2 linked regions of the Runella sp. SP2 genome follow. The protein of the gene in region 1 interacts with the protein of each later gene in a pairwise test. Links are inferred from orthologs where the notes say so. Each region holds a gene or a part of one and is shown on either strand. Other genes may lie near its edges.

Region 1 (3,146 bases):
TTTTTTCTTCCAAGAGTTTACGGTACCCTTCCGATACCTCCTTCAGCTCCGTTTTGCGGCTGTTGGTATCTCCGAAAGGCTCTTCAAACGAAAGGATATTTTTAGGAAGTGATGCCATTGGGTGGTTATTTTATCGTTAAGCATTAAAATCTGCTTAAAAAAATCAGCTAATTCTTTCTCAAAAGTCGTAAAAACCTCTTAGATGCCCAAAACAGAACCTTATTTTTAAAGAAATTGTAATGCAAACACGTCTAAGCGCGTACCTTTGTAGTTCCTATACATTACCAATCATTCCTTATTTGAAACAAAATGCCACTCGATCAAGAATTTGACAACCCCACCCACGAAGAATCAGAAATGACGTTCATTGAGCACCTCGAAGAACTACGCTGGCACGTTATCCGAGCTGTAGGTGCAATTATTGTTTTTACCATTGGGGCATTCATCTTTATTGAAGAGATATACGATAAAATTATTTTGGCCCCCTCTCGTTCGGATTTCTGGACCTACCGAATGTTGTGTAAAATCGCCGATTTCACGGGGGCTCAGGGGCTTTGCATCGACCAGCTTGATTTTGAACTTCAAAGCCGCGAAATGGCTGGGCAATTTACGATGGCGCTCATGTCAGCGCTTATCATTGGCCTTCTCTTTGCTTTTCCTTACGCGTTTTGGGAAGTTTGGCGTTTCATCAAACCTGGCTTGAAACCTTCTGAGCGCAAAATGTCGCGCGGGGCGGTATTTTACGTTACGTTTTTGTTTATGTCAGGGGTGCTTTTTGGTTATTACGTCGTTGCTCCATTGGCCATCAACTTCCTTGCCAATTTTAAGCTTGACCCGCGCATCAAAAACCAATTCGATATTACGTCGTACGTAGGATTAATTTCAATCTTGACGCTCGCTTGCGGTCTTACGTTCCAATTGCCTGTTGTGGCGTTTGTTCTTTCTAAAATTGGTTTTCTCAATCCACGCTTCATGCGGGAATACCGTCGTCACGCCTTTGTGGTCATTCTTATCTTAGCCGCAATCATCACGCCTTCGCCTGATGTACTTAGCCAAGTATTGGTGGCTTTGCCGCTTTCGTTGCTTTACGAAATCAGTATTTTTGTATCGGCCTGGGTAGAACGCAACAAAAAAGCAGACGCTGAATTGGAAGCCAAACAAGAGGAAGACGATGCTTTTAACAACCCTTGGACACCCGACGCCGACGTCTAATGAAAATCATAGCATAAATGATTCAGTTTATTGATATACAAAAATCGTTTGAAGGGCGAATCGTATTGGGAGGTGTCTCAGGCACATTTAAGCCTGGTGACACCAGCCTCATCATTGGCGGTAGTGGTACAGGAAAAAGCGTTTTGCTCAAATGCTTGATTGGTCTTATTCGCCCCGACAACGGCCAAGTACTTTACAACGGTCGCGATTTTTGGAACAGCGACGAAGAAGTACGAAAGCAAGTTCGCCGCGAAATGGGGGTTTTGTTTCAGGGTGGGGCATTATTTGACTCTAAAACCGTAGCCCAAAACGTACGTTTTCCGCTTGATATGCTCACCGACATGAGCGAGAGCGAAAAAAACGACCGTGTCATGGTTTGTCTCACGCGGGTGGGGCTTGACCATGCCGTCAATCGGATGCCTTCTGAAATTAGCGGGGGGATGAAAAAACGCGTCGGTATTGCTCGGGCAATTGTAATGAACCCCAAGTATTTGTTTTGCGACGAACCCAACTCGGGCCTCGATCCACTTACTTCGATTAAAATTGATGAACTAATCAAAGAAATTACGGACGAGTATAACATCACCACCGTCGTCATTACGCACGACATGAACTCTGTACTCGAAATTGGGGAGAAAGTAATGTTTCTTTACAAAGGCTATAAACTCTGGGAAGGCGACAACAACACCATTCTCCAAGCCGATGTTAAAGAGCTCAACGAGTTTGTCTTTGCCAGCAAGCGCCTACGAGAGATGGGAAGATAACGCAAACGCTTTCTTATAAATGGGTTTTCGGTAGGCAAACTGCGCCCACAACAACGGGTACATCAAATAGTCGGTTACCCAAAGAGGTGTTTTAAATTCGATTTCGTCCGCAATGATTGTACCGCCTGCTTCTTGGCGAACGATTCGGTGACGATGTCGCCAAAAGCGCAAGAAAAAAGGCAGTTTTGTTCCCTCATCAACAAAATAAATCTCCGATTCGGACGACTGCTGTTCCCTGATGTAGCTTATCCATTGCTGTTTAAAAAGCAAAAAATTAAGCTCCAATACCACCGTATTGCCCGCTAAGCAACCATCAAACCGTACTACGCGCACAGGAGGAAAGGGTGGGCTAAGCTTGCGAAACAATTCCTCATTGAACCCTTGCCAAACCACTTGGTAAGGCTGACTTACATGCGTTTGAATACGTAATTTCATGCAATATAAACTTCCTGCTCTGCAAAAAGTTTTCTACTTTTGGGCTTTTCGACCATCTTTTATTCTATGCTTACAGTTTACGGTATCTCCAACTGCGACACCATCAAAAAAACGCTCAATTGGCTCAAATCCAACCAAATGGAATTCTTATTCCATGACTATAAAAAGCAAGGAATTTCGCGCGAAACGATTGAAAATTGGCTCTCTCAAACCGATTGGACGAAGTTAGTAAATAAAGCAGGCACTACCTTTAAAGCACTTTCTGACGAGCAAAAAGCAGCGATTGTAGATTCGCAAAGTGCCCTTGAATTGATGCTCGAAAAACCTTCTTTGATTAAGCGCCCTGTGATTGAAAACAGTGGGAAAATCGTAAAAATTGGTTGGAAACCCGAAGGATTATGAAAATCCTTACTGTTTTTGGCACTCGCCCCGAGGCCATCAAAATGGCCATGCTGGTGCGTCAGCTCCGCCACCACCCACATTTTGAGCATAAGTTATGCGTAACGGGTCAGCACCGCCACATGCTCGACCAAGTGCTCGAATTATTTGAGCTGACGCCTGATTTTGACCTCAACATCATGCAAGCAGGGCAAGATTTGACCGACGTCACGTGTCGAATCCTCACGGGGTTGCGTACCCTTTTCCAGTCGTATCGCCCCGACCTCGTGCTTGTACACGGCGATACCACTACTTGCATGGCTACGTCGTTGGCGGCTTTTTACGCTGGCATTAAAA
Region 2 (3,233 bases), 3.6 Mb from region 1 along the record:
TTCAACCTCGGGCAAATACGGGTACAGTTTTTGCTCGTCAAACTGCGAATTAACTCCCTGTAAATAAGCCTTTAACACATATTTTTTATACTCAAAGTCTATCAATCCTTCGGTGAGCCAGTTATGATTCAATTTTCTCATGTCTTAAAACTTTCAGTGGTTGAAAACATTCGGAAACCTGTGCATATCAAGGGGAAAAATGGTCTTTACATCTTATCTACCACCTCTTCCTTCGACTGTCCCAAATTACAAAAAAAAGCAGCACAACCAAATAATATCAAAGTTTTTTTTGAAATCTCCCAATGATTATTTTGACAATGTCAGACTTTCCCAAGTCTTTACTACAAAAACTGAAAAAATGTCAGACTATAATTCAATTTTTGAGCTGGCATAGAAAATGAGTTAAAAAGAGACGACAAAACTTAGTACTAAGTTCCAATAGTTGTAAAACCATCAAAACCCCTGATAATCATGTCAGAAGTAAAAGTTAAACCATTAGCTGATCGCGTTCTAGTGCAAACTGCACCTGCTGAAGAAAAAACTGCATTTGGAATCATCATTCCAGACACTGCAAAAGAAAAACCACAACGTGGTACTGTAGTAGCAGTAGGTCCAGGTAAAAAAGACGAGCCCCTAACAGTAAAAGTAGGAGATACTATTTTGTATGGTAAGTACGCTGGTACCGAAATCACCGTTGAAGGCCAAGAGTACCTTATCATGCGCGAATCTGACATTTTCGCTATTATCTAAATCAATGCAAATGTGGCAATTTGATAATTCGGTAATTTGATAATGTATATCAGCCCAGTTTTCAGTTGCTCTATTTTCAAATTTCCAAATTCCATAATTTTCAAATTAAAAAACAATGGCAAAGAAAATATTCTTCGATACAGAAGCTCGTGACAAAATCAAAAAAGGTGTTGATACACTTGCTAACGCAGTAAAAGTAACGCTCGGACCTAAAGGCCGTAACGTTATCATTGACAAGAAATTCGGCTCACCTGCTATCACCAAAGACGGTGTAACAGTAGCGAAAGAAATCGAATTGAAAGATGCGATGGAAAACATGGGTGCTCAACTCGTGAAAGAAGTTGCTTCTAAAACTGCCGATGCTGCTGGGGATGGTACAACGACTGCGACTGTATTGGCGCAAGCGATTTATGCGATCGGTTCTAAAAACGTAGCCGCTGGTGCAAACCCAATGGATTTGAAGCGTGGTATCGATAAAGCTGTTTTGGCCGTAACTGCTAACCTTGCTTCTCAAGCCCAAACGGTAGGCGACGATTTCAGCAAAATTGCTCAAGTTGCTACTATCTCAGCTAACCATGACGAAGAAATCGGTAACATGATTGCTGACGCCATGAAAAAAGTAGGTACTGAAGGGGTAATCACAGTTGAAGAAGCTCGCGGTACTGAAACTGAAGTAAAAACAGTAGAAGGTATGCAGTTTGACCGTGGTTATTTGTCACCATATTTCGTGACAAACGCGGAAAAAATGGAAGCCGAATTGGAGAAACCTTTCATCTTGATTTCTGAGAAGAAAGTATCTTCAATGAAAGAATTGTTGCCTGTATTGGAAGGTGTTGCTCAAACTGGCCGTCCATTGTTGATCATCGCTGAAGACGTAGATGGCGAAGCGCTTGCAACATTGGTAGTAAACAAAATCCGTGGTGCCTTGAAAGTGTGTGCGGTAAAAGCGCCAGGTTTTGGCGACCGTCGTAAAGCCATGTTGGAAGACATCGCAATCTTGACTGGCGGTACAGTTATCGCCGAAGAGCGTGGTTTCAAATTGGAAAACGCTGACCTTTCTTACCTAGGTCACTGCGAGAAAATCATCATTGACAAAGACAACTCAACGATTGTGAACGGTTCGGGTGACCAAGAGCAAATCAAAGCCCGTGTTAACCAAATTAAATCACAAATCGAAAATACAACTTCTGACTACGATCGCGAAAAATTGCAAGAGCGTTTGGCGAAATTGTCAGGTGGCGTAGCTATCCTTTACATTGGTGCTGCTACGGAAGTTGAAATGAAAGAGAAAAAAGACCGCGTAGATGACGCCCTTCACGCAACTCGCGCTGCGGTTGAAGAAGGTATCGTAACTGGTGGTGGTGTTGCACTTATCCGTGCCATCTCTGCATTGGATGATATTCAAGCTTCAAACGATGATGAAAACACAGGTATCAACATCATTCGTCAAGCGTTGGAGTCTCCACTTCGTACCATCGTTGCCAACGCAGGTGGCGAAGGTTCGGTAGTTATCAACCGCATCAAAGATGAAAAAGGCGGTTTTGGTTACAACGCCAAAAACGACACTTACGAAGATCTTTTCGCAGCAGGTATCATCGACCCTAAGAAAGTAACTCGTTTGGCACTTGAAAACGCTGCGTCTATCGCAGGTTTGTTGTTGACAACTGAGTGTATGATTGCTGACGAACCAGAAGAAAGCGCTGGCGCAGGTGCAGGTGCTCACGGTCACGGTGGTGGCATGGGCGGCATGATGTAATCAAGAGCTTCCTCATAGTAGCATACAACGAAAGCCCTCGGACTTCCGGGGGCTTTTATTTCGACCAATATTTACCTACAGTTAATCGTTAATTGTATTGGTTAAAGTTAACAGGTTGTTACTTACGCCAGAAAACATTTTAAGTAGTTTTATACAGAAAATACTCAGTATTCGTACTTGCTTAAGTAGTTAGAATAACAAAATTTTTCCCTTTACACCAATACATTTTCATTAGTTTCCGTCTAACAAACAATTGATTTCATTTCTCCTGCCCTTAGCATAGCTAAAAAATCGTTAAAATTTTGTTATTTTAAGTTTTTAAATAAGCACTGTCAAAATGACAGCCCAATCATGAAAATTGACCCAAACGAACTATATACTCGACTCATGTTGGCGGAATCAGACATTGATAACCTCGAAATACTTCCCCTTGGAGGTCCTGAAGGCGACGATGAGCCGATTGAAATGCCCGATGAACTAGCCATTCTTCCCCTTAGGAATACCGTTTTGTTCCCTGGCATGGTCATCCCTGTGACAGTCGGACGCCAGAAATCCATTCGTTTGGTTAAAAAGGCGTACAAAGGCGACCGAATTATTGGGGTCATTGCCCAAAAAAATCAGGATAAAGCCGAACCTACCAGTACAGATTTGTACGACATTGGGACGATGGGCTACATCATCAAAATGATTACCCTTCCCGACGGTAACACCACAATTATTTTACAAG

The links.
Region 2: the proteins of DTQ70_RS19810 (region 1) and groL interact in binary tests that used the Escherichia coli proteins (3 or more experiments, as listed by UniProt). The link is inferred for Runella sp. SP2 from one-to-one orthologs.

Annotation. Positions count from the first base shown.
Region 1 is NZ_CP031030.1:4,932,483-4,935,628, forward strand. Bases 289-3,102 are described here. They hold DTQ70_RS19810 (ABC transporter ATP-binding protein), read left to right. Parts: upstream 289-1,229; coding sequence 1,230-1,976; downstream 1,977-3,102. Other genes in these bases: tatC (twin-arginine translocase subunit TatC), read left to right, coding at 310-1,212; DTQ70_RS19815 (hypothetical protein), read right to left, coding at 1,956-2,411; DTQ70_RS19820 (arsenate reductase), read left to right, coding at 2,478-2,813; wecB (non-hydrolyzing UDP-N-acetylglucosamine 2-epimerase), read left to right, coding at 2,810-3,102. Outside these bases: DTQ70_RS19800 (hypothetical protein), read right to left, coding at 1-118; more of wecB, read left to right, coding at 3,103-3,146. UniProt on the Escherichia coli protein: Part of the ABC transporter complex MlaFEDB, which is involved in a phospholipid transport pathway that maintains lipid asymmetry in the outer membrane by retrograde trafficking of phospholipids from the outer membrane to the inner membrane.
Region 2 is NZ_CP031030.1:1,373,711-1,376,943, reverse strand. Bases 285-3,185 are described here. They hold groL (chaperonin GroEL), read left to right. Parts: upstream 285-865; coding sequence 866-2,506; downstream 2,507-3,185. Other genes in these bases: lon (endopeptidase La), read left to right, coding at 2,858-3,185; groES (co-chaperone GroES), read left to right, coding at 472-750. In the rest of the region: DTQ70_RS05795 (hypothetical protein), read right to left, coding at 1-141; more of lon, read left to right, coding at 3,186-3,233.